DNA from 2 places in the Staphylococcus sp. SA22 genome. Region 1 is predicted to be linked to the other one. Evidence: predicted binding sites of a transcription regulator. Region 1 holds the regulator's gene; the other holds the start of a gene.

Evidence for each region. The regulator LexA, encoded in region 1, represses DNA repair genes until DNA is damaged. The targets are predictions, from matches to a motif close to CGAACATATGTTCG.
Region 2: the regulator LexA is predicted to act here: its motif matches at 3,754-3,767, upstream of ACXQH5_RS09070 (YolD-like family protein).

What each region holds. Positions count from the first base shown of each region.
Region 1 covers NZ_JBSZQY010000001.1:282,123-295,327, reverse strand. Annotated here, with positions in the region: gene ACXQH5_RS01345 (catalase) at 1-1,095, shown strand, start outside; gene rpmG (50S ribosomal protein L33) at 1,186-1,335, shown strand; gene rpsN (30S ribosomal protein S14) at 1,789-2,058, shown strand; gene guaC (GMP reductase) at 2,215-3,192, shown strand; gene ACXQH5_RS01325 (CAP domain-containing protein) at 3,214-4,230, shown strand; gene lexA (transcriptional repressor LexA) at 4,610-5,233, opposite strand; gene sosA (DNA damage-induced cell division inhibitor SosA) at 5,376-5,609, shown strand; gene ACXQH5_RS01310 (DUF896 domain-containing protein) at 5,745-5,984, shown strand; gene tkt (transketolase) at 6,105-8,093, shown strand; gene ACXQH5_RS01300 (YneF family protein) at 8,371-8,613, shown strand; gene ACXQH5_RS01295 (hypothetical protein) at 8,600-8,698, shown strand; gene ACXQH5_RS01290 (CcdC family protein) at 8,792-9,259, shown strand; gene sbcD (exonuclease subunit SbcD) at 9,384-10,505, shown strand; gene sbcC (exonuclease subunit SbcC) at 10,509-13,205, shown strand, end outside.
Region 2 covers NZ_JBSZQY010000009.1:37,622-50,826, forward strand. Annotated here, with positions in the region: gene ACXQH5_RS09045 (membrane protein) at 1-84, shown strand, start outside; gene ACXQH5_RS09050 (HAAS signaling domain-containing protein) at 144-701, shown strand; gene ACXQH5_RS09055 (DUF4097 family beta strand repeat-containing protein) at 698-1,540, shown strand; gene ACXQH5_RS09060 (C45 family autoproteolytic acyltransferase/hydolase) at 1,597-2,637, opposite strand; gene ACXQH5_RS09065 (hypothetical protein) at 3,088-3,261, shown strand; gene ACXQH5_RS09070 (YolD-like family protein) at 3,318-3,719, opposite strand; gene pglS (6-phosphogluconolactonase) at 3,990-5,018, shown strand; gene ACXQH5_RS09080 (aldehyde dehydrogenase) at 5,138-6,517, opposite strand; gene ACXQH5_RS09085 (hypothetical protein) at 6,569-6,742, shown strand; gene ACXQH5_RS09090 (manganese-dependent inorganic pyrophosphatase) at 6,935-7,864, opposite strand; gene ACXQH5_RS09095 (cysteine hydrolase family protein) at 7,917-8,477, opposite strand; gene ACXQH5_RS09100 (glycosyl hydrolase family 28-related protein) at 8,849-9,946, shown strand; gene ACXQH5_RS09105 (SLC13 family permease) at 10,151-11,713, shown strand; gene ACXQH5_RS09110 (hypothetical protein) at 11,724-11,831, opposite strand; gene ACXQH5_RS09115 (prephenate dehydratase) at 11,902-12,696, opposite strand; gene ACXQH5_RS09120 (nitric oxide synthase oxygenase) at 12,716-13,205, opposite strand, start outside.

The DNA.
Region 1 (13,205 bases):
TTTGTTAGTTTAAATCGTGCGGTGAAACGAGATCCTAGAACAAATATGAGAGATGCACAAAATAACTGGGATTTCTGGACGGGACTTCCAGAAGCATTGCACCAAGTAACGATCTTAATGTCAGATAGAGGGATTCCTAAAGATTTACGTCATATGCATGGGTTCGGTTCACACACATACTCTATGTATAATGATTCTGGTGAACGTGTTTGGGTTAAATTCCATTTTAGAACTCAACAAGGTATTGAGAACTTAACTGATGAAGAAGCTGCTGAAATTATAGCTACAGATCGCGATTCATCTCAACGCGATTTATTCGAAGCCATTGAAAAAGGTGATTATCCAAAATGGACAATGTATATTCAAGTAATGACTGAGGAACAAGCTAAAAATCATAAAGATAATCCATTTGATTTAACAAAAGTATGGTATCACGATGAGTATCCTCTAATTGAAGTTGGAGAGTTTGAATTAAATAGAAATCCAGATAATTACTTTATGGATGTTGAACAAGCTGCGTTTGCACCAACTAATATTATTCCAGGATTAGATTTTTCTCCAGACAAAATGCTGCAAGGGCGTTTATTCTCATATGGCGATGCGCAAAGATATCGATTAGGAGTTAATCATTGGCAGATTCCTGTAAACCAACCTAAAGGTGTTGGTATTGAAAATATTTGTCCTTTTAGTAGAGATGGTCAAATGCGCGTAGTTGACAATAACCAAGGTGGAGGAACACATTATTATCCAAATAACCATGGTAAATTTGATTCTCAACCTGAATATAAAAAGCCGCCATTCCCAACTGATGGATACGGCTATGAATATAATCAACGTCAAGATGATGATAATTATTTTGAACAACCAGGTAAATTGTTTAGATTACAATCAGAGGACGCTAAAGAAAGAATTTTTACAAATACAGCAAATGCAATGGAAGGCGTAACGGATGATGTTAAACGACGTCATATTCGTCATTGTTACAAAGCTGACCCAGAATATGGTAAAGGTGTTGCAAAAGCATTAGGTATTGATATAAATTCTATTGATCTTGAAACTGAAAATGATGAAACATACGAAAACTTTGAAAAATAAATTTGATATGTAGTTTCTATATTGCGTAGTTGAGCAGTTTATGATATCATAATAAATCGTAAAGATTCCTAACAAGAGAGGGTGTTTAACGTGCGCGTAAACGTAACATTAGCATGCACAGAATGTGGCGATCGTAACTATATCACTACTAAAAATAAACGTAATAATCCTGAGCGTATTGAAATGAAAAAATATTGCCCAAGATTAAACAAATATACGTTACATCGTGAAACTAAGTAATTCTTATCATTCAAATACGACGATTTGAAAATAAAGCGGGCTTACCTATTATATTGGGGAGCTCGCTTTTTTATGAAATTTTTGTGAAGAGTGATTAATGAATTGAGTTTCATCGATAGAACAATTTATGATTGTATTAGTTGTTACTTTATTAAAATTTGAGAATATTTATAGAAGGAAATAGATTACTGATTTTATAAAGTCATTTTGTTAGCGAATGCTTGAAAGAGTATTTAATATAGTAGAATTTAAAATTTCAAAGCGGAATTTAATAAGTACGAAGTAATTGTGGATATGTTTTATAAATGTTCGACAATACATTTTAATGTTAAATATGATGGTTTAGAAAATAATTTAACAAAGAAATGAAACTTTACTGTTGAATTATGTGAGGATTGTGTTATTATATAAATCGTAATAATTACGATTTGATAAAAAGTGAGGTAACTATATATGGCTAAGAAATCTAAAATAGCAAAAGAGAGAAAAAGAGAAGAGTTAGTAAATAAATATTACGAATTACGTAAAGAGTTAAAAGCAAAAGGTGATTACGAAGCGTTAAGAAAATTACCAAGAGATTCATCACCTACACGTTTAACTAGAAGATGTAAAGTAACTGGAAGACCTAGAGGTGTATTACGTAAATTTGAAATGTCTCGTATTGCGTTTAGAGAACATGCGCACAAAGGACAAATTCCAGGTGTTAAAAAATCAAGTTGGTAAAATCAAATTTCGTACTTTAGCCCATTTACAATATCAATAAAACAATGTACAGTATATACGAATGCTATAAACTGAATGTTTTCTCATATTAATAAGGAAACATTCGGTTTTTAATTTGCATTTAAAAATAATTAGTTTTTAAAGGGGCTATTTAAAGTGAAAATATTTGATTACGAAGATATTCAATTAATACCTAATAAATGCATAGTTGAAAGTAGGTCTGAATGTGATACAACTATCCAATTTGGTCCGAAAAAATTCAAGCTACCTGTAGTTCCTGCAAATATGCAAACAGTTATGAATGAGAAATTAGCGAAATGGTTTGCTGAAAATGATTACTTTTATATCATGCATCGTTTTGATGAAGAAGCAAGAATACCTTTTATAAAACATATGCAAAATTCAGGCTTATTTGCATCTATTTCAGTTGGTGTAAAGAAAGCGGAATTTGATTTTATTGAAAAGTTAGCTCAAGAAAAATTAATCCCCGAATATATTACAATAGATATTGCGCATGGTCACTCAGATTCAGTGATAAACATGATTAAACATATAAAAACCCATATACCTGATAGTTTTGTTATTGCTGGTAATGTTGGTACGCCAGAAGGTGTTAGAGAATTAGAAAATGCTGGTGCTGATGCTACCAAAGTCGGTATAGGTCCTGGTAGAGTTTGTATTACAAAGATTAAAACAGGTTTTGGTACTGGTGGTTGGCAGTTAGCGGCATTAAACATATGTAGTAAAGCAGCTCGTAAACCTTTGATTGCCGATGGTGGTATAAGAACGCATGGCGACATCGCTAAGTCAATTAGATTTGGTGCATCAATGGTCATGATTGGTTCATTATTTGCGGCACACGAAGAATCACCTGGTGAAACTGTAGAACTTGATGGTAAACAGTATAAAGAATATTTTGGTAGTGCATCTGAATTTCAAAAAGGCGAACATAAAAATGTAGAAGGTAAAAAAATGTTTGTAGAACATAAGGGGTCATTAATGGATACCTTAAAAGAAATGCAACAAGATTTACAAAGCTCAATTTCATATGCCGGTGGAAAAGACTTGAAATCATTACGTACTGTAGATTATGTTATTGTTAGAAACTCTATTTTCAACGGTGATAGAGATTAATATTTATAGTAGGTGATGTAAATTAAAAAATTCATAGTAACTGTTGTTGCGTTTTTATCAATTATTATCATTGCGCCAATAACAGAATTTAAACCATTCATTCATTTACAAAATGAAGTAAGACAATATATTGACATTCACATCAATAAAGAAACAATTTCTGCGGAAAATAAATTGGATACGCCGAAGAAACAACAATTTGCCTTTAACAATATACAAATGAACATGTCGAAATCAGATGTTGAGAAAACATTAAATAAACCAAAAAGAGTGACATTTAATGAATATGGTACGAAGTGGTATACGTATTATGATGACGATTACAATAATTTTATAATGATAAGTTACATTAAAGATAAAGTTAATGTGTTATATACAAATCAAAATATCATCACTTCAAAATCAAAAATTAAATACAATACACCGAAATCGGTTGTAAGGCAAAGATTAGGCGAACCAGAAACAGAGATTGTTAAAGGTAGAGTGCGTTACGAACAAAATAATAAAGAATATGATGTTTTCCATAAAAATCACATTTATACGACGGTATTTTATGATAAGCATCGACGTAATAATGTAACAGCTGTTTTACAAGTAAGTGATGCTATGGAAAATAGATTAAAAGAACAATATGGAGCACCTTCGAAATCGCTTGCAGATAGTTTTGAACTACAAAATTTTGATTTAGTTAATGCTGAAAGAAAACAACATCAATTATCTACATTGAAGTATTCTAAACAGAATTCTGAAACTGCTCGTAAGCATAGTAAAGATATGGCCGAAAATCATTATTTTGATCATACAAATTTAAAAGGTCAATCACCATTTGATCGATTGAAAAAAGATGGTATTACATTTAACTCAGCCGGAGAGAATTTAGCATATGGTCAAGTTAGTAGTATCTATGCACATCAAGGATTAATGAATTCTATTGGTCACAGAAAAAATATTTTAAATGATACGTTTAAAATATTAGGTGTTGGTGTTGATTTTAATGATGAAAAACAACCTTTTTGGACAGAAAATTATACTGGTTAATGTTTTTGGTATGAGTTTAAAGGGTAATGTTTGTCTGTAAGGAAGTAGATAAACATGATGACAACAGATAAACCAAAAGATGCGGATATACTTGAACGCGTCAAAGATATACTTAATAAAAAAGAAAGAAAAAAATAATAATGGCTCGCTCCTGTAAATTATTACGGGGGCGAGTTTTAATTTGTGTAACATTTTGCAGGAATCTGTAATTCAAAATTTATATTAAAGAATGAGATTATCTAACAATTCGCAATTTCTGTTTGAACTGAATTTAGATTAGAATAAATAAAACCTCTTGAAAACGAAACTTTTTCAAGAGGTCCAAAATTTATAAAAATGAGGGTTTAACAATTACGATAATATATAACGGTTTAAAATATTACATTTCGCGGTACAAACCAATTACTTTCCCAATTACAGCAACATTGTCGAGGTAAATTGGCTCCATTGTACTATTTTCAGGTTGTAATCGATAACGATTTTTTTCTTTATAGAAGCGTTTGACAGTTGCTTCATCTTCCTCAGTCATAGCAACAATAATGTCTCCATTTTCTGCTATGGTTTGACTGCGAACAATTACTTTGTCTCCGTCTAATATACCAGCCTCAATCATACTGTCGCCTACGACGTTTAATATGAATATGTCGCTATTATGTGTCGATGTTAAGTGTTCAGGTAATGGAAAATACTCTTCAATATTTTCTACTGCGGTAATAGGAACACCTGCTGTGACTTTACCAATAACTGGCACATGAATCGTTTCTTCCATATTAATATTATCATTTGTTTGATCACTTACAATTTCTATAGCACGTGGTTTCGTTGGATCTCTTCTTATATAGCCTTTTTCTTCAAGACGTGAAAGGTGACCATGAACAGTTGAACTGGATGCTAAGCCAACTGCTTCACCAATTTCGCGAACACTAGGCGGATAACCTTTCATTTGAACAACTTGTTTAATATAGTTATATATTTCGCTTTGTCGTTTTGTTAATTCTCTCATATATAGGCACTCCCTAAATTAATTTAAATACAGTATATCATTAATTCACAATCAAAACAAACATTTGTTCGTTAAAATATTGACACAGAACATAAGTTCTGATAAATTACTTGTACAAACAAATGTTCTAGGAGTGAAAATGATGTTTTACAATAAATATAAAAACGTATCAACATATATCATCATATTTTTAGTTTCAAGTGTAGCCTTTGCAATATTCTTGTTAAGTGCGAACGTTAGTGCTCACTCGGAACAAGTGTACGAAATGACTGACCATCAAATTAAGAACAATACGATAAATAAAACATACGAACATAAAGACCCTACAAACAATAGCGAACAAAGAGATGGGAAAGTGTTCGCTTTAATAAATTGATACATTGTCACAACGTTATTTTGCCTATTTTTGCGAAATAGCGTTTTTTATTACTTTTTTGCTGATCTTAAATTTGTTATATTTTGTTAAAGTATTATAATGATTGAATAAACAAATTGAAGGTAGGTTTTTTAATTGAGTAATTCTGATTTGAATATCGAAAGAATTAACGAGTTAGCTAAAAAGAAAAAAGAAGTAGGATTAACTCAAGAAGAAGCAAAGGAGCAAACAGCCTTAAGAAAAGCTTATCTTGAGAGTTTTAGAAAAGGGTTTAAACAACAAATTGAAAATACTAAAGTAATTGATCCAGAAGGTAATGATGTAACACCTGAAAAAATTAAAGAGATACAACAAAAAAGAGATAATAAAAATTAAATCACAAATCTGTAAAGAATTTTCTGACATTATAACTTGAAATAAGTATTTTACTTATCTTTTTATTTTAAAATAAGTTATAATGTATTTGATAAAATTGAAGAAGGGAAGATACACAAGATGTTTAATGAAAAAGATCAATTAGCTGTTGATACGCTACGTGCACTAAGTATCGACACAATCGAAAAAGCGAATTCTGGTCATCCAGGATTACCTATGGGAGCTGCCCCAATGGCTTACACTTTGTGGACACGTCATCTGAATTTTAATCCACAATCTAAAGATTACTTCAATAGAGACCGTTTCGTATTATCGGCAGGGCATGGTTCAGCATTATTGTATAGCTTGTTACATGTTTCTGGTAGTTTAGAATTAGAAGAATTAAAGCAATTTAGACAATGGGGTTCTAAAACACCAGGTCATCCTGAATACAGACATACTGATGGTGTAGAAGTTACTACTGGACCACTTGGACAAGGTTTTGCTATGTCAGTAGGATTAGCTTTAGCAGAAGATCACCTAGCAGGGAAATTTAATAAAGAAGGATATAATGTTGTAGATCATTACACATATGTATTAGCTTCTGACGGTGATTTAATGGAAGGTATTTCGCATGAAGCAGCTTCATTTGCTGGACATAATAAATTAAGTAAATTAGTTGTTTTATACGATTCAAATGATATTTCATTAGATGGCGAATTAAACAAAGCTTTTTCTGAAAACACAAAAGCTCGTTTTGAAGCATATGGTTGGAATTACTTACTAGTTAAAGATGGTAATGATTTAGAAGAAATTGATAATGCGATTACTACTGCTAAATCTCAAGAAGGACCAACGATTATTGAAGTTAAAACAACAATCGGATTTGGTTCACCGAATAAAGCAGGAACTAATGGTGTTCATGGGGCACCTTTAGGTGAAGATGAAAGAAAATTAACATTCGAAAATTATGGTTTAGATCCTGAAAAACGTTTTAATGTTTCAGAAGAAGTATACGAAATTTTCCAAAATACTATGTTAAAACGTGCTAATGAAGATGAATCTCAATGGAATTCATTATTAGAAAAATATGCAGAAACATATCCTGAATTAGCAGAAGAATTTAAATTAGCGATTAGTGGTAAATTGCCTAAAAATTATAAGGATGAATTACCACGTTTTGAACTTGGTCATAATGGTGCATCTCGTGCTGATTCTGGTACTGTTATTCAAGCAATCAGTAAAACTGTCCCTTCATTCTTTGGTGGATCAGCAGACCTTGCTGGTTCAAACAAATCCAATGTAAATGATGCAACTGATTATAGTTCTGAAACACCTGAAGGTAAAAATGTGTGGTTTGGTGTACGTGAATTTGCTATGGGTGCTGCTGTAAATGGTATGGCTGCACATGGAGGTTTACATCCATATGGTGCAACATTCTTCGTATTTAGTGATTATTTAAAACCAGCGTTACGCTTATCATCAATTATGGGATTAAATGCTACGTTCATCTTCACACATGATTCAATTGCAGTAGGTGAAGATGGTCCTACTCATGAACCAATTGAACAATTAGCTGGACTAAGAGCCATTCCAAATATGAATGTTATCCGTCCTGCTGATGGTAATGAAACAAGAGTAGCATGGGAAGTTGCCTTAGAATCTGAATCTACACCTACTTCATTAGTATTGACACGTCAAAACTTACCGGTTTTAGATGTACCAGAAGATGTAGTTGAAGAAGGCGTTCGAAAAGGTGCCTATACAGTTTATGGCTCTGAAGAGACACCAGAATTCCTATTATTAGCTTCAGGTTCAGAAGTTAATCTTGCAGTTGAAGCTGCTAAAGATCTTGAAAAACAAGGTAAATCAGTGCGTGTTGTTTCAATGCCTAACTGGAATGCATTTGAACAACAATCTGAAGAATATAAAGAATCAGTTATTCCATCAAGCGTAACAAAACGTGTTGCGATTGAAATGGCTTCACCGCTAGGATGGCATAAATATGTAGGTACTGCAGGTAAAGTTATTGCTATTGACGGCTTTGGCGCAAGTGCACCTGGCGATCTAGTAGTTGAAAAATATGGCTTTACAAAAGAAAATATCTTAAACCAAGTTATGAGCTTATAAGAATAATTTATAAAGCGAGTATGTTTAGAAGTCTAGGATGCATAATCTTAGGCTTTTTTTAAAGTGTTGAAATTTAGAGTATAGCACTCAAACTACATCATAAGTGATAACTTTTGAAAATATACTATTTCAGATTAATCTTTAAAACCTCTGTTATAACAGCATGATTTTTGATATTATTTTTAGTATCGATATTAAAATACTTGAATAAACTAGTTCTTGAAATAATGTGATGAATTTAGTAAAATTCAGTAGGATAAAGAAAGCGGGTGAAACAATGGCAACTTGGTTAGCAATTATTTTTATAGTAGCTGCATTAATTTTAGGTTTAATTGGAGGTTTCCTTTTAGCTAGAAAATATATGATGGACTACTTGAAGAAAAACCCACCAATCAACGAAGAAATGCTTCGTATGATGATGATGCAAATGGGTCAAAAACCTTCTCAGAAGAAAATTAATCAAATGATGACGATGATGAATAAAAATATGGATCAAAATATGAAGAGTGCGAAAAAGTAAATTCGCAATTGATAGAGGCTATTTTCCAGATATGGAAATGGCCTCTTTTTATAATCAAATTTATAAGAATAAATATGTTTATTAAAATTAAAGTTAACAAAATGACGAATAGACTGAGAAATGCTATAATTCATTTTGTATGATTTACAGAGAGTTTATTTAACGAGAAGGTGTCTGCGTGCTCTATTTATTATTTTCAATCATTGTAGCTTTATTTATGGGAACTATAGTTATAGTTATTCGTATGAAAGCTCAAAATTATCCGGTAAATGAGAAAAAAATAGTTTTGCCACCGTTTTTTATGGCGACTGGTGCATTGATGTACGTCGTTCCATATTTTAGGCTAACTGGATCGGAAATGCTAGAAGCCTTTATAATTGGTTTGCTTTTTTCTACAGTTCTAATTTGGACTTCTCGATTTGAAGTCAAAGGTACAGAAATTTATATGAAACGATCTAAAGCATTTCCAGTTATTTTGATTTCATTACTTATCATTCGTACTGTGATGAAAATATTCATTAGTAATGAAATAGATCCTGGAGAATTAGGCGGCATGTTCTTTTTATTAGCATTCTGTATGATTGTTCCTTGGAGAGCAGCAATGCTATATAAATACAAAAAACTAAAGAAAACATTAATCAATTAATTACTTTTAAAACCACTTGTGATCGACTTTTAAATCAGTCAATGAGTGGTTTTAATTTTACTTGAAAAGGTGAAATGTTTATATTAAAATAAAAAGCGAACAAATGTTCTATATGGAGGCAGTAATGAAAATTATACATACAGCAGACTGGCACTTAGGGAAAATATTAAATGGCAAACAGCTTTTAGAAGATCAAGCGTATATTTTAGATATGTTCGTAGAAAAAATGAAAGAAGAAGAACCTGATATCATTGTGATAGCTGGAGATTTATATGACACAACATATCCAAGTAAAGATGCAATCATGTTATTAGAACAAGCGATTGGAAAGCTAAATTTAGAACTGCGTATACCAATAATTATGATTAGCGGAAATCACGATGGTAAAGAGAGATTAAACTATGGGGCGAGTTGGTTTGAACATAATCAGTTATTTATAAGAACAGATTTTACATCGATTAATTCGCCAATAGAGATAAATGGGGTTAATTTTTATACACTCCCTTATGCTACTGTGAGCGAAATGAAACACTATTTTGAAGATGACACCATTGAAACGCATCAACAGGGAATTACGCGCTGTATTGAAACAATAGCACCGGCAATTGATGAAGATGCCGTCAATATTTTAATTAGTCATCTGACTGTTCAAGGTGGAAAGACATCTGATTCTGAAAGACCATTAACTATTGGAACGGTTGAGTCAGTTCAGAAAGGTGTTTTTGATATATTTGATTATGTCATGCTAGGTCACTTGCATCATCCATTTAGTATAGAAGACGACAAAATTAAATATAGTGGCTCCTTATTGCAGTATTCATTTTCGGAAGCGGGTCAAGCTAAAGGGTATAGACGTGTAACAATTAACGATGGCATTATTAACGATGTATTTATTCCTCTTAAGCCGCTTAGACAATTGGAAATTATCTCGGGCGAATATAATGATGTTATTAATGAAAAAGTTCATGTGAAAAATAAAGATAATTATTTACATTTTAAACTTAAAAATATGTCCCATATTACTGATCCAATGATGAGTTTAAAACAAATTTATCCTAATACTTTAGCGCTGACGAATGAAACTTTTAATTACAATGAAGAAAATAACGCTATAGAAATAAGAGAAAAAGATGACATGTCAATCATCGAAATGTTTTATAAACATATAACTGATAAAGAATTATCGGATATCCAATCTAAAAAGATAAAAAATATTTTAGAAAACGGATTGAGAAAGGAGGATTAATGAATGAAACCATTACATTTAAAGTTGAATAATTTCGGACCCTTTTTAAAAGAAGAAATTGATTTTTCTAAAATTGATAATAATGAATTGTTTTTAATAAGTGGTAAGACTGGATCGGGTAAAACAATGATTTTTGATGCAATGACTTATGCCTTGTTTGGTAAAGCATCAACTGAACAAAGAGAAGAAAATGATTTGAGAAGTCATTTCGCTGATGGTAAACAGCCGATGTCAGTAACGTTTGAATTTCAATTAAATCATCGAATTTATAAAGTGCATAGACAAGGCCCTTATATCAAAGAAGGTAATACAACAAAAACGAACGCTAAATTTGATGTATTTGAGATGGTGGATGGCAAGTATGAAATTAGAGAAAGTAAAGTAATTTCAGGTACCCAATTCATTATTGAATTATTAGGAGTAAATGCAGATCAATTCCGACAATTGTTTATTTTGCCTCAAGGTGAATTCAAACGCTTTTTAATATCAAACAGTCGTGAAAAGCAAGGGATATTAAGAACACTGTTTGACAGTGAAAAATTTGAAGCTATACGAGAAATATTAAAAGAAGAAGTAAAAAAAGAAAAAGCTCAAATCGAGAATAGATATCAACAAATTGACCTTTTATGGCAAGAAATTGAATCATTTGATGATGACAAAATAAAAGGCTTATTAGAGGTTGCCACTCAACAGATAGACAAAGTGATTGAAAATATACCACTTTTACAAGCTAGGTCGAAAGAAATACTAGCATTTGTGAATGAAAGTAAAGAAACTGCTATTAAAGAATATGAAATAATAGAAAAGAAAACACTAGAAAATAATATATTAAAAGATAATATTAATCAACTCAACAAAAATAAAATTGATTTCGTTCAATTGAAAGAGCAACAACCTGAAATAGAGGAAATTGAAGCTAAGTTAAAGTTGTTACAAGATATTACAAACCTATTGAATTATATTGAAAATAGAGAAAAAATTGAAAGCAAAATTGCTAATAGCAAAAAAGATATTTCTAAAACCAATAATAAAATATTGAATCTTGATTGTGATAAACGAAACATAGACAAAGAGAAAAAAATGTTAGAAGAAAACGGAGATTTAATTGAAAGTAAAATCTCTTTTATTGATAAAACTAGAGTATTATTTAACGATATTTATAAGTATCAACAAAGTTATCTCAATATTGAACGCTTGAGAACTGAGGGTGAACAATTAGGTGATGAATTAAATAATCTAATCAAAGGTTTAGAAAAGGTCGAAAATTCAATAGGTAATAATGAAAGTGATTACGAGAAAATTATCGAACTAAATAATGCGATAACTAACATAAATAATGAAATTAATGTAATTAAAGAAAATGAAAAAGCTAAAGCTGAATTAGATAAACTATTAGGTAGTAAGCAAGAGTTAGAGAATCAAATTAATGAAGAAAAAACTATATTGAAGAATCTCGAAATAAAATTAGAACGCTACGATAAATCAAAATTGGACTTAAATGATAAAGAAAGCTTTATAAGTGAAATTAAATCTGCTGTAAAGATTGGAGATCAATGTCCGATATGTGGTAATGAAATTCAGGATTTAGGGCATCATATTGATTTTGACAGTATTGCTAAACGTCAAAATGAAATTAAAGAAATTGAAGCAAATATCCACACTATGAAATCGAATATTGCTGTGCATAATTCTGAAATTAAATTTGTTAATGAAAAAATATCGAATATTAATATTAAAACGCAAAGTGATCTTTCACTCGAAGTATTGAATAAGCGTCTGCTAGAAAATGAAAATGCATTGAATAATCAAAGAGATCTTAATAAATTTATAGAACAAATGAAAGAAGAAAAAGATAATCTAACGTTGCAAATTCATAATAAACAATTGCGTCTAAATAAAAATGAATCTGAGTTGAAATTATGTCGAGATCTCATCACTGAATTTGAAACACTCTCAAAATATAATAATATCACTAATTTTGAAGTGGATTATAAGAAGTATGTTCAAGATGTGAATCAACATCAAGAACACTCAAAGGAGATTGAAGATAAGTTAATACAATTGTCTCAAAGAAAGTTAATTGAGCAAAATAATCTAAATCACTATGAAAATCAACTAGAAACTTACAATAATGACTTAGAATTGAATGAACAGTCTATTGAAATGGAAATGTCGAGGCTGAATTTAACTGATGACAATGATATAAATGAAATAATAGCCTGGAGGGGCGAGCAAGAGGAATTAGAGCAGAAAAGGGATACTTATAAAAAATGTTATCATGAATTTGAAATGGAAATAGCTAGGTTAGAATCATTAACCAAGGATAAAGAGTTATTGGACTCTGATAAATTAATAGATGAATATGAACTGAAAAAAGGAAAGATGAATACACTGATAGATGAATACTCTGCTGTTCATTATCAATGTCAAAATAATATTAAAAAAACACAATCTATAGTTTCGCATATTAATTACTTAAATCAAGAATTAAAGAATCAACAAGAAATATTTCAATTGGCTGAGATTGTCAGTGGTAAGAACAACAAAAATCTTACATTGGAAAACTTTGTCTTAATTTACTATTTAGATCAAATTATTGCTCAAGCAAATCTGAGATTAGCAACAATGTCAGATAATCGATACCAACTAATTAGGCGAGAAGCGGTTTCTCATGGTCTTAGTGGCCTAGAAATTGATGTA
Region 2 (13,205 bases), on a different contig from region 1:
TATATTGATAGAGATAACCATTTAAAATTAAACTTACTTTATCAAGATTTAGAAATTAAGCGTATTGAATTTTTTAGTAAATAGCTTTAGGTCTTAAAGTTATAAAAAACGAATGAATAATTTTATTGGGATGAGTGACCTATATGAACAAGATTACTTATTTAAATGAATTAGAAACAGCACTTGATGCGCTACCTAGGCATTTAAGAGATCAAAAAATGTATGAATATGAACGTTATTTTTATGAGCAAGAACTTAATGGCGTTGATGAAGAGGAAATTTTAAAGAAGTTAAAAGACCCACAAGACGTTGCAGCTGAAACAAAAGCTAGAAGTGTTATTGATTATGCTGAATCTAAACCAACATTTGAAAATATTTCAAGAGCTGTTGCTGCTTCATTAAGTTTAGGCATTCTATCTATTTTTGTCATCCTTATACCAGTATCTATAGTTGGATTATTTGTATTAGCATTATTTTTAATATCACTTTTGCTGCTGTTTTGTCCAATTATTTTATTAGCATCAGCAATATCCAGAGGAATTGTAGACTCAATTAGTAATGTATTTTTTGCCATATCATATTCAGGGTTAGGATTAGTATTTATCATTGTCATATTTAAGATTTTAGAATACATTTATCGTTTAATCTTAAAATATTTACTTTGGTATATTAAAACTGTCAAAGGAAGCGTTAGAAAATGAAGAAATTCTTTTTTATTGGGCTTTTAGTGTTTGTTGTCTTTTTTACAGCAGCAACCATTATTTGGTTCAGCTATGATAAAAACAAATATGGTACTAAACAATATGATAAAACATTCAAAGACGATGCTTTTGACAATGTATCTATAAATTTGGATAGTACAGAACTTCGTATAAAACGGGGGAATCAATTTAGAGTTAAATATGATGGTGACAATGATATATTAATTAATATAGTAGATAAGACGTTGAAGGTTAGTGATAAAAGGTCTAAGACAAGAGGATATGCAATTGATATGAATCCTTTTCATGAGAATAAGAAAACGTTAACGATTGAAATGCCTGATAAAATGATTAAACGTTTAAATATATCGTCTGGAGCAGGAAGTGTTAGAATCAGTGATGTTGATTTAGAGAACACAAGTATTCAAAGCATTAACGGTGAAGTAGTTATTAAAAACTCAAATCTTGACGCACTAGATTCAAAGACAAATAATAGTCCTACTTATATTAGTAAAAGTAACATTAAAAATAGTAATATTAAAGTTGTTATTGGTACGCTACAAATCGACAAGAGTCAAATTAAACAATCCATATTTTTAAACGATCATGGTGACATTGAATTTAAAAACATGCCATCAAAAGTAGATGCAAAAGCTTCTACTAAACAAGGAGATATTCGTTTTAAGTATGATAGTAAACCTGAAGATACTATACTAAAGCTAAATCCGGGAACGGGTGATAGCGTAGTTAAAAATAAAACATTTACTAATGGTAAAGTTGGGAAAAGCGACAATGTTTTAGAATTTTATACGATTGATGGTAATATCAAAGTTGAATAAATAAAGGATGTAAGCACCGATATTAGGAAGCATAATTTCTCTAATATCGGTGTTATTTATTTGTTGGCAAAAGTTAAGTCGGTATCTATATTGCCAGTAAAGTGAGTGATATTAAGGTCTTGACCATCTAACCATGATTTGAAATCTATTATTTCTGGTGGCGCATTTTCTCCCAATGTAAAATATGCAGTTAATGTTTCAGGGTGATACATTGATGTATGGATGGTGCCAGACCAGCTTTTGAATAGTTTACTGTAAATTTCATACTGAGGATTATTGAATAACTTAAATGCTGTAGTCATATCTAAATTATTATTAGTTTGTGAAATGGTACGCGCTAGTCTTTCTTTAGATTCTTTTGTATAATTGCGATTTTCATGTGATAATATTTCAAAATGATTTGTACATATATTATCATAACGAACATCTATTGATCTCGGCGTCACTTCAACAATTGCATGGTTCAATGATTTGTCCATCAGTATGTAGCTAAATGAGCTTCTGTGTGGTATTTCTTTCAATAATTGGATTGCTTCTGTTACATTTTGGCAATTTTCAAGAATTAGACGACCAATCATATAACATACAAAACCATTTGCTGGTTTCTTCCGGTGCATAAAGTTATAGCCCATAGTTAATCCTGACTCATTCATACCATCCATTCTTCCAGTTACCCTTGATACAGGACCAATTTGAGCTAAACCGCTATCTGTAGGTTGATATAGTAAGTAGCGACCATCATAAGTTGCAGGGTGATAATCATAATTTCTAACCATGAAGTCTTTGCCTTGAAAGACCGTGCAACCACTTTCTTTTAAATCGGTAAAACGATAATGTCCAAAGTTTAAAATAATTTGGCGTGTTGGCATTTTGAGTATACTTTGTAGTCCCATTAATTCTTCCCATATTTGAGGTGCGTAAGTTTGGAATATTTGATAAGTTTCATTTACATCTATATCGAAACGTGGGACACGTTTTTTCCATTCTTTTTCTCGATTTTTTAGAAGAGGTGTTTGTTGAAGCCATTTACCAGTTTTAACACCTAACTCGAAATGTGAACCTCTAAAAGTCATAATATCTGATGTCACTTGTTGCATATCATCGGCCCCTTTCTTTTTAGTTGTAATATATTGTAAATAAATAGTAATCGTATGTATATTGAATGTCATGTTAAATAAAGTTATATTTTACTAAATGAAATATAAAATTGTTTGAGGTGATTTCTCGGTGTATAAGACTTATCAATCAGTTAAAACATATTTTTATAGATGGTGGGGATATTAAGTTAAAAACTTAAAATCATCTTATCATAAATAACAATCTTAAGTTAGCATTCACGATAATAGTCATTGTTAACATTAGCATATAAGGTCATGTCACGTTGAAACAGAGGTTCCTCGGCATTTTTGAAAATAATCATTAGCTTGCTCGCTATATAATTTGATGAATATATTTCGTAAAATTGGGTATTTATTTAATGATTATTCTATATATGATAGTATAATGAAATGTAGATAGGTATTTAATTTAACAGAGGTGAAATTGAGATGTGGAATTTTATTAAATGTGTGTTTAAATTCGTATTTAGCTTAGTTGCTATTACAACATTAGTTGCTGGTGTTGGTCTAGTAGCATTTGCTTATATCTTTAAAAAAGATTTTGAAGATATTGAAAGAAAAACTAAAGAAATTATTTCTGATATCGAAAGTAAAAATAACTAATAACATTTAGGCAAGGACAATATAGATTGTTCTTGCCTTTAATTATGTTCAAAGCATTAAGGTAACAAGACAATATCTAAGATATCAAAGATAGAAATTTTTTGACGTTGTTGCTGATTGTAAACATAACCATCAATTTCATAATTAATAGCATCAATACGATAAATGGTTAAGCGTACTGAATCTACAAAGCCATTATTATAAAATTTAACTTCTACAGGTTGGGCATATTGTAGCGCCTCGTGTAGCCGAATGTTTAGCTCAGCCAATTGATCATCTGATAATACAGGACGTGTAATTTTGTTTTGGTCGATAATGTATTGTTGAATCGTTTCGAATTGTTCGGGTAATGTTGCAAAAGGAGCCCATTTAATCATGCCTCTTCCCATAGGTATATTGTTATCTAGTAATTCTCTTGGAACGTTACGATAATCAGTTTCTTCTTCATAACTTGTCATCCTTAATTCACTCCAATCTGATAATTACATTATACGAACATGTGTTCTATTTTGCAACAGAAATTTTGTGGAAGCATAAACGCGTTAATAATGAATGCTCGTGTAAGTAAAAAAGAGGGATTAATTAAAATCGAATAATGACATATCACCAGCAAATAGTTCTTTTAAAGTAGTTAAACAGTTTTAGCTTTAAGGAAATGATAAATGATTGTTAATTCTAGCTAAAATTTAATAAAATGAAAATAAGACTAACATGGAGGGGTAAAAGTAATGACAAATGGATATATTGGTTCTTACACTAAAAAGAATGGTAAAGGGATTTATCGTTTTGAATTAAACGAAAATCAGTCACGTATTGATTTATTAGAAACAGGATTTGAATTAGAAGCGTCTACATATTTGGTGCGTAATAACGAAGTTTTATATGGAATCAATAAAGAAGGAGAACAATGCGGTGTTGCGAGTTTGAAAATTGATGACAATGGTGAATTGCATTTATTAAATAAATGTTTGTCTTCAAAAGCTGGTACAGGTTGTTATGTATCGATTTCAGGAGATAAACGATATTTATTTGAAGCGGTATATGGTGCTGGCATCATACGTATGTATGAATTAAATACGCACACAGGTGAAATTATACGTCTAATTCAAGAACTTGCGCATGATTTTCCAACAGGTACACATGAAAGACAAGATCATCCACACGCACATTATATTAATCAAACTCCAGATGGTAAGTACGTTGCAGTAACAGATTTAGGTGCTGATCGTATCGTTACTTATAAATTTGATGACAACGGGTTTGAATTTTATAAAGAATCTTTATTTAAAGATAGTGACGGGACAAGACATATTGAATTTCATGATAATGGAAAATTTGCTTATGTCGTACATGAATTATCAAATACTGTGAGTGTTGCAGAATATAATGACGGTAAATTTGAAGAGCTCGAGCGTCATTTAACAATTCCTGAAAACTTTGATGGAGATACTAAACTTGCAGCAGTGCGTTTATCTCATGACCAACAATTCTTATATGTATCTAATAGAGGGCATGATAGCATTGCAATTTTTAAAGTTCTTGATAATGGTCAACACTTAGAACTAGTAACAATTACTGAAAGTGGTGGTCAATTCCCAAGAGATTTTAATATTGCCTCATCAGATGACCTTTTAGTTTGTGCTCATGAGCAAGGAGATTCAGTTGTAACTGTTTTCGAAAGAAATAAAGAAACAGGTAAAATTACGCTATGTGATAACACTCGTGTAGCATCTGAAGGTGTATGTGTCATATTTTAATCTTTAATTAATCATGATAAAAAGAAAACCATGTTTCCAAAAAATTTGTGTATACCTTGAAATTTATTGTTTTCAAGAACATCAAATTATGGAAGCATGGTTTATTTTTGTCTCAAAAATTAATTTTTAAAGAAAGCTTTGATGTATTTAAATTTACCTTTATATGGTGGTAAATGGACACCTGATTCTAATCGTGTAGATTTGAAAATGTAGCTTTTTTCATGTGTAAAAGTGTCGAATGAATATTTACCATGATAGCGTCCCATACCTGAGGTGCCAACACCACCAAATGGTAATTTAGGATTCGCTAGGTGCATCAATGTATCATTAATAGCGCCGCCGCCAAATGATAGCTCGTTTATTACACGTTGTGTAGCATTTTCATCTTCGCTAAATAAATATAAACTCAAAGGTTTTGGTCTTTCGTGAATAAAGGCTATTGCTTCATCCAATGACTGATACGTTAAAATCGGTAAGATAGGACCAAAAATTTCTTCTTGCATAATTGCTGAATCACTTGTAACGTGATCTAACAATGTTGGTTCTATATAACGTTCATCCTCATCACTATGACCACCAAATACAATATTCATTTGTGCACTGTTAAGTAATGACGTCAGACGATGATAATGTTTAAGGTTTACAATGCGGCCATAATCTGGACTTTGTTGTATATTTTGACCATAAAATTCACGCAACGTTTTTGATAGGGCTGTGATTAAATCATCTTTTACAGATTCGTGTACTAAAATGTAATCTGGTGCAACACATGTTTGGCCGGCATTAGTGAATTTCCCAAAACAAATGCGTTCACTGGCAACTTTAATATTCGCTGTTTCATCAACGATGACTGGAGATTTACCGCCCATTTCTAATGTCACAGGAACTAAATTTTCGCTGGCAGATTGATAAACGATTTTGCCTACATTTTCACTTCCTGTAAAGAAGACATAGTCAAAAGGTAAGTGAATTAACGTTTGCGTTTCTTCAATTCCTCCCTCAATAACTTCAATGTAATTTGCATCAAATGTTTCATTGATTAATCGTTTAATCACTCGTGCAACATTTGGTGTCAACTCAGATGGTTTAATAATTGCTGTATTACCTGCTGCAATAGCACCAATTAAAGGTTCGAACACTAGTTGGAAAGGATAGTTAAATGGTGCAATGATCAAAACTGTTCCATAAGGTTCTTTTTTGATATAGCTTTTTGTTGGAAATAAATATAAAGGTGTGTCTACATTTTTTGTTTTAGTCCAGTTTTTAAGTTCCTTACGGGCATTTTTGATACTTTTCAAAGTTATGCCAATTTCAGTAGCATAAGCTTCGACTTTATTTTTTCCTAAATCTGTATATAGTGCTTCTAAAATATCGCTCTCGTATGATTTAATAGCTTTGCTTAACTTCTTTAATTGCTCTTTTCTAAAACTAATATCTTTAGTTTGTTGTGTATTGAAAAAAGCTTTACTGTCATAAAATTTTTGCTCAATGATATTCATAATGAAAAGAACCTCCTTATATGATTATTTTGGAAAAAGTGATTAATTGATTTGAATGTTGTGGCCGTTAATTTTAAATGGTCTTTCGAATTATATATGCTGAAAGTTGAAAATAGAGCGATGAATCGTGTACATAATAATATTTATAACTTTAATCATAACGAAAAAGGTAGGAAGAAAACAAAAATTTATACTCAACATCGCAAATATTTTAAGAAAATGTAAAGACCAAAGGGAAATTGTATAGAAATCACTAATCTGTGGGTTAGGATAGCTAAAGGAATGAAAACTGCTATTGAAAAGGTTGTAAATTAGTCAAACGTAAATAAAAAACAGTTCATTGAAAGTGAAATAAATTCTACTTTAATGAACTGTTAGTTAAATACAACATGTCTATAATTAGACAGTAATATAGTATTATTTTGTTAATGCTTCAGTGATTTGAGGTACGATTTGTTTTTTTCGAGAAACAACACCAGATAAGAAGGCCATGTCATCTTCTAATTGAACATTGAATGCTTCGCCAACTTTATCTTTTTCAGCACCTACAACTAAAATTTTAGAATCACTATTAATGATGTCAGTAACAACAAGTACAAATAAGTCATATTTTTCTTGTGCACTTACAGCTAACATTTCTTTTTCTAAATCTTCTTTACGATTTAACACTTCGTCAAGGTCAACAGCATTAACTTGTGCAATACGAGTCACATAGTCACCCATAGTAAATGATTTAGCATCCATGTTTAATAAGAATTCAACTGATTTATCAGTTGTTGAAGCACCTGCTTTTAACATATCTAAGCCGTACTTTTGAATATCAACTTTAGCAATATCTTTTAATTCTTCAGCTGCTTTAACATCTTGTTGTGTACATGTTGGTGATTTGAAAAGTAAGCTATCTGAAATAATTGCTGATAACATTAAACCAGCAATTTCAGGTTTAATTTCAAAGCCACGTTCTCTAAACATTTTGTATAAAATTGTAGCTGTACAACCAACTGGTTCAGCACGATAACATAAAGGACCAGCAGTTTCGAAATTTGCAATTCTGTGATGATCAATTACATGCTTAATTGTAGCAGAGGCAATCGTATCAGAACTTTGTTGGAATTCGTTATGATCAACTAAGATAACATCTTGACCATCTAAATCATCCGTTAATAATTCCGGAGCAGGTACATTAAATGTATCTAACGCGAATTGAGTTTCTGCACTCACATCACCTAAACGGTATGCTTTGGCTCCTGAATTACCTCTAAGTTGTTCAAATTCTGCCATAATAATCGCAGATGAAATTGCATCAGTGTCTGGATTCTTATGTCCGAAAATATATGTTTTAGCCATTGTCAAATATCTCCCTTGTATATTGTATTCTTTATAATTATTTTAGCACGATTTAAACGTGTTGTTCTACCTCTGCACCTAATGAGTTTTTGAAATGTGCAAGTGCCCATTCATGCCCTTTTTGATTAAATGAAGCCACTCCCTCAGCAGGTACTGAAATTTTATAACCTAAGTTGTATGCAGAAATTGCTGTATGTAACACACAAATATCGGTACATACACCAACGATCTCGACTTGATTAATACTTCTTTCTCTCAATAAACTATCAAGCGGGGTACCAAAGAACGAATCATAGCGCGTTTTATCAATGAAATGTACATTAGGTTGCGCTTTAATTGTTTCGTATAATTTACCTACTTTACCGTATAATTCTCTACCACTTGTATCTACGATATTGTGTGGTGGGAATAATTTACTTTCAGGATGATGAATGTCATGTAAATAATGTAAATCCATTAAAAAGAATATATGGTCTTGATAATAATTAAAGTCATTGATACGAGAAACAATAAAATCTTCAATATTTTGTCCAGGTTTACCGCATGTTAGTAAGCCGTCGTCTGCGATAAAGTCATATGAATAGTCAACAACTAATAGTGCGCGATGTGTCATTCAACATCTCTCCTATATAATAATAAAATAAACTCCCATCTATTCATAAATGCTAGAGTAATTTTTAACCCTAATGGTTAATATATAAATATAGATTAAGTATATAGATTAATCAACTTTTTTGGAAGAGCAAATCGCGCAATCAACAAATATTATAAGATGTTTTTACGGTAGTTTTAAAATAGCTGTAATAGAATACTAAATGTGACAAACTTAGAACTAATATCAAGTGATGATGTTTTGAATATAAAAATGCTAATAGATGGCATCACGAGATTTATGACTATCTGCTAAATCAACCTAACACGATTATAATTTGAATAATTGGTTAATATATGAGTAATTAGAAAATGGACAAAGGATGACGATTTATGTATATCAATATGAAAGATTATGGGTTAACAGGTATAAACAAAACTAAAGATACTCGAGCAATACAACGTGCGTTAAATCATGGAAGATGTAAACCAACGACAGTTTATATACCGAAAGGGACGTATGATATTTGCAAACCATTAACGATATATGGCAATACAACACTTTTGTTAGATAATGAAACTATTTTACGTCGATGTCATTCTGGTCCTTTATTAAAAAATGGTCATCGCTTTGGTTTTTATCGTGGTTATAATGGACACAGTCATATTCATATTAAAGGAGGCAAGTTTGATATGAATGGCGTATCGTATCCTTATAACAATACAGCTATGTGCATTGGGCATGCTGAAGATATTCAATTAATAGGTGTGACCATTAAGAATGTAGTGAGTGGTCATGCAATTGATGCTTGTGGGATTAATGGACTCTATATTAAAAACTGTTCATTTGAAGGATTCGTAGACTATAGTGGCGAACGCTTTTATTCTGAAGCAATACAATTAGACATTCAAGTACCTGGTGCTTTTCCAAAATTCGGAACGACAGATGGTACGATAACGAAAAATGTCATTATCGAAGATTGTTATTTTGGACCTTCAGAATTGCCCGAAATGGGAAGTTGGAATCGTGCTATTGGCTCACATGCAAGTAGACATAATCGTTACTATGAGAATATTCATATTAGAAATAATATATTTGAAGATATACAAGGTTATGCATTAACTCCCTTGAAGTATAAAGATGCTTTCATTATTAATAATAAGTTTATTAACTGTGAGGGTGGTATTAGATATTTAGGAGTTAGAGATGGTAAAAACGCTGCAGATGTGATGACAGGAAAAGACTTAGGTTCCCAAGCAGGAATAAATATGAATATAATTGGAAATGAATTTAAAGGATCAATGTCTAAAGATGCGATACATGTACGTAATTATAATAATGTTAAACATAAAGATGTATTAATCGTTGGTAATACATTCAATAATTCGACTCAATCAATTCATTTGGAAGATATTGATACAGTGTTTTTAAGTCCTGTTGAAGCGGGTATTCAAGTTACTACAATCAATGTAGATGAAATAAAAAAGTAAAAAGTTTCGCATGACATTAGAATTAAGATAGTAAATAATCTTTTGAAAGCGCATTCATAAAACGGTATAAATATGCTATAATAAACCCAATTATCTGATAAAAGGGGTATTTTGACGGTAATGATAATACAAGATAGACAACTTTCTATACTCTAATATAGTGAGTTGAAGTAGCTTGTCATAATCATCATGAGGGGGAAATTTATGGCTTATTTCAATCAACATCAATCAATGATATCGAAAAGGTATTTAACATTCTTTTCAAAATCAAAGAAAAAGAAACCGTTTAGTGCGGGACAACTTATTGGACTAATATTAGGTCCATTACTTTTCCTATTAACATTATTATTCTTTCATCCACAAGACTTACCTTGGAAAGGCGTCTATGTTTTAGCAATTACTTTATGGATTGCGACTTGGTGGATTACTGAAGCAATTCCTATTGCAGCAACAAGCTTATTACCAATTGTGTTATTACCATTAGGTCACATACTTACACCAGAACAAGTATCATCCGAATATGGCAATGATATTATCTTTTTGTTTTTAGGTGGATTTATTTTGGCAATTGCAATGGAAAGATGGAATTTACATACGAGAGTAGCTTTGACTATTATTAATTTAATTGGTGCAAGCACTTCAAAAATATTACTTGGATTCATGGTGGCAACAGGATTCTTATCTATGTTTGTATCGAACACTGCAGCTGTAATGATCATGATTCCGATTGGTTTAGCAATTATTAAGGAAGCACATGATTTACAAGAAGCCAATACGAATCAAACAAGTATTCAAAAGTTTGAAAAATCTCTAGTTTTAGCAATTGGCTATGCAGGTACGATTGGCGGATTAGGTACACTTATCGGAACGCCGCCGCTAATTATTTTAAAAGGACAATACATGCAACATTTTGGACATGAAATTAGTTTTGCTAAATGGATGATTGTAGGGATTCCAACGGTCATTGTTTTGTTAGGTATTACTTGGCTCTATTTAAGATATGTTGCGTTTAGACATGATTTGAAATATTTACCTGGTGGTCAGACGTTAATTAAACAAAAGTTAGACGAGCTTGGCAAAATGAAGTATGAAGAAAAGATAGTACAAACTATCTTTGTACTTGCCAGCTTATTATGGATTACAAGAGAGTTTCTTCTGAAAAAATGGGAAGTTACGTCATCCGTTGCAGATGGTACGATTGCTATTTTTATATCAATATTATTATTTATTATTCCAGCTAAAAATACTGAAAAACATCGTCGTATCATTGACTGGGAAGTTGCAAAAGAGCTCCCGTGGGGTGTATTAATTTTATTTGGTGGCGGTTTAGCATTAGCTAAAGGTATATCAGAAAGTGGTTTAGCAAAATGGTTAGGCGAACAGTTGAAATCATTAAATGGTGTTAGTCCGATTCTTATTGTAATCGTCATAACGATCTTTGTCTTATTTTTAACTGAAGTGACATCTAATACCGCAACTGCAACGATGATTTTACCGATTTTAGCAACGTTGTCTGTTGCTGTTGGAGTGCATCCATTACTACTTATGGCACTAGCAGCTATGGCGGCTAACTGTGCATACATGTTACCAGTAGGGACACCACCGAATGCAATTATCTTTGGTTCAGGTAAAATATCTATCAAACAAATGGCATCAGTAGGATTCTGGGTAAACTTAATTAGTGCAATAATTATTATTTTAGTCGTGTATTATGTAATGCCTATAGTTTTAGGTATTGATATAAATCAACCACTGCCATTGAAATAGTAATTGCGGATTAGAACGAAAAATAAAAAGTTACATTAGCAATTGCTTGAACGAGTGGTAACGAAACGTATACCGCAGCATCGTGTAAAAACAATACAAACAAAAGAAAGTCAACCAAGGATGGATTCCTATTTTAATCCTTGGTTGACTCTTTATTTATTTAAATTGTAGAACCTAGAAAATAAAGTTTAATTAAAAGCGCCAATCATTTCTACTTTGAAATCTAAGGTTTCTAAAATAGCAATGACTTTCTTTATATCGGTTGTAATTGCAGAATCAGCCTGAACGAAAAATCGATACATACCTAATTGTGTTTTTAAAGGACGAGACTCAATCCAGGATAAATTAATATTAAACAAAGCAAATGTATTAAGCACACTTGCTAACAACCCAGGTTTATCATGCATTGGTGTAATTAAAAACATCAATGATGTCGCATTTTGATCAAATTGCTGCTGATTTTTTATAACTAAAAAACGTGTCACGTTATGTGGATAGTCTTCAATATGTGTATCAATAGGTGTAAAACCATAAGCTTCGCCACTACCTAAAGGTGCAATTGCTGCAACGCCATTTTCAATTTTAGTCAAACTTTGAATTGTACTGTCGACATAATCATAGTCAAATTGATGTAGATGTATGTAATTTGTTGTTTGACTGATCGCTGGTGCAATAGAATACACTTTTTTAATATCAGAAATGGAATCTGTTCCATTACCATATAATGCAAAGTTAATATCTAAACGTATTTCACCGTGTGCAAAGACATCTTGCTGTGCAAGTGCATCTGCCACAATGTTGATTGTTCCTTCTATAGAATTTTCAATAGGGACAACACCAATCGATGTGTCATCATCTGCAACTGCCTTGATGACTTCAAATAAATTTGACTTTGGTTGAAAAGTTGCTTCATTTTCAGAAAAATACTGACGACAAGCCAAATATGAAAATGTACCTTTAGGGCCTAAATAATATAATTGCATATGCTACACCTCTACTAACTTAATGATGGAAAGGGCACTGGTTAGCATTTGATTCTTTCTTTTTATAGAAAAAGTTTGGATCTTTTACTGTATTGTCATATCCGTGATGATAATTTGACGTCAATGTTGGAGATAATGGCGGTGCTAGCCAAGACCATTTTCCGGTAACTTGACGACCTTGTTGTGCTTCATTACGTTCGAATAGTTCGAATTGCTTTGCAGCGGTCAAATGATCGACAATTGATACGCCTTCTTTTTTAAAGGAATGATACACAGCATAGTTCAATTCAACAAGTGCTCGATCTTTATTAAATGAATTATTTTTAAGTATATCAAATTCAAACGCATCTGCAACTTTTTCTAGTAAATTGTAACGGTAATCATCAATAAAGTTACGTACGCCAATTTCAGTTACCATATACCAACCGTTAAAGGGTGCAGTTGGATATACAATGCCACCGATTTTTAAGTCCATATTGGAAATGATAGGGACTGCATACCATTTTAAG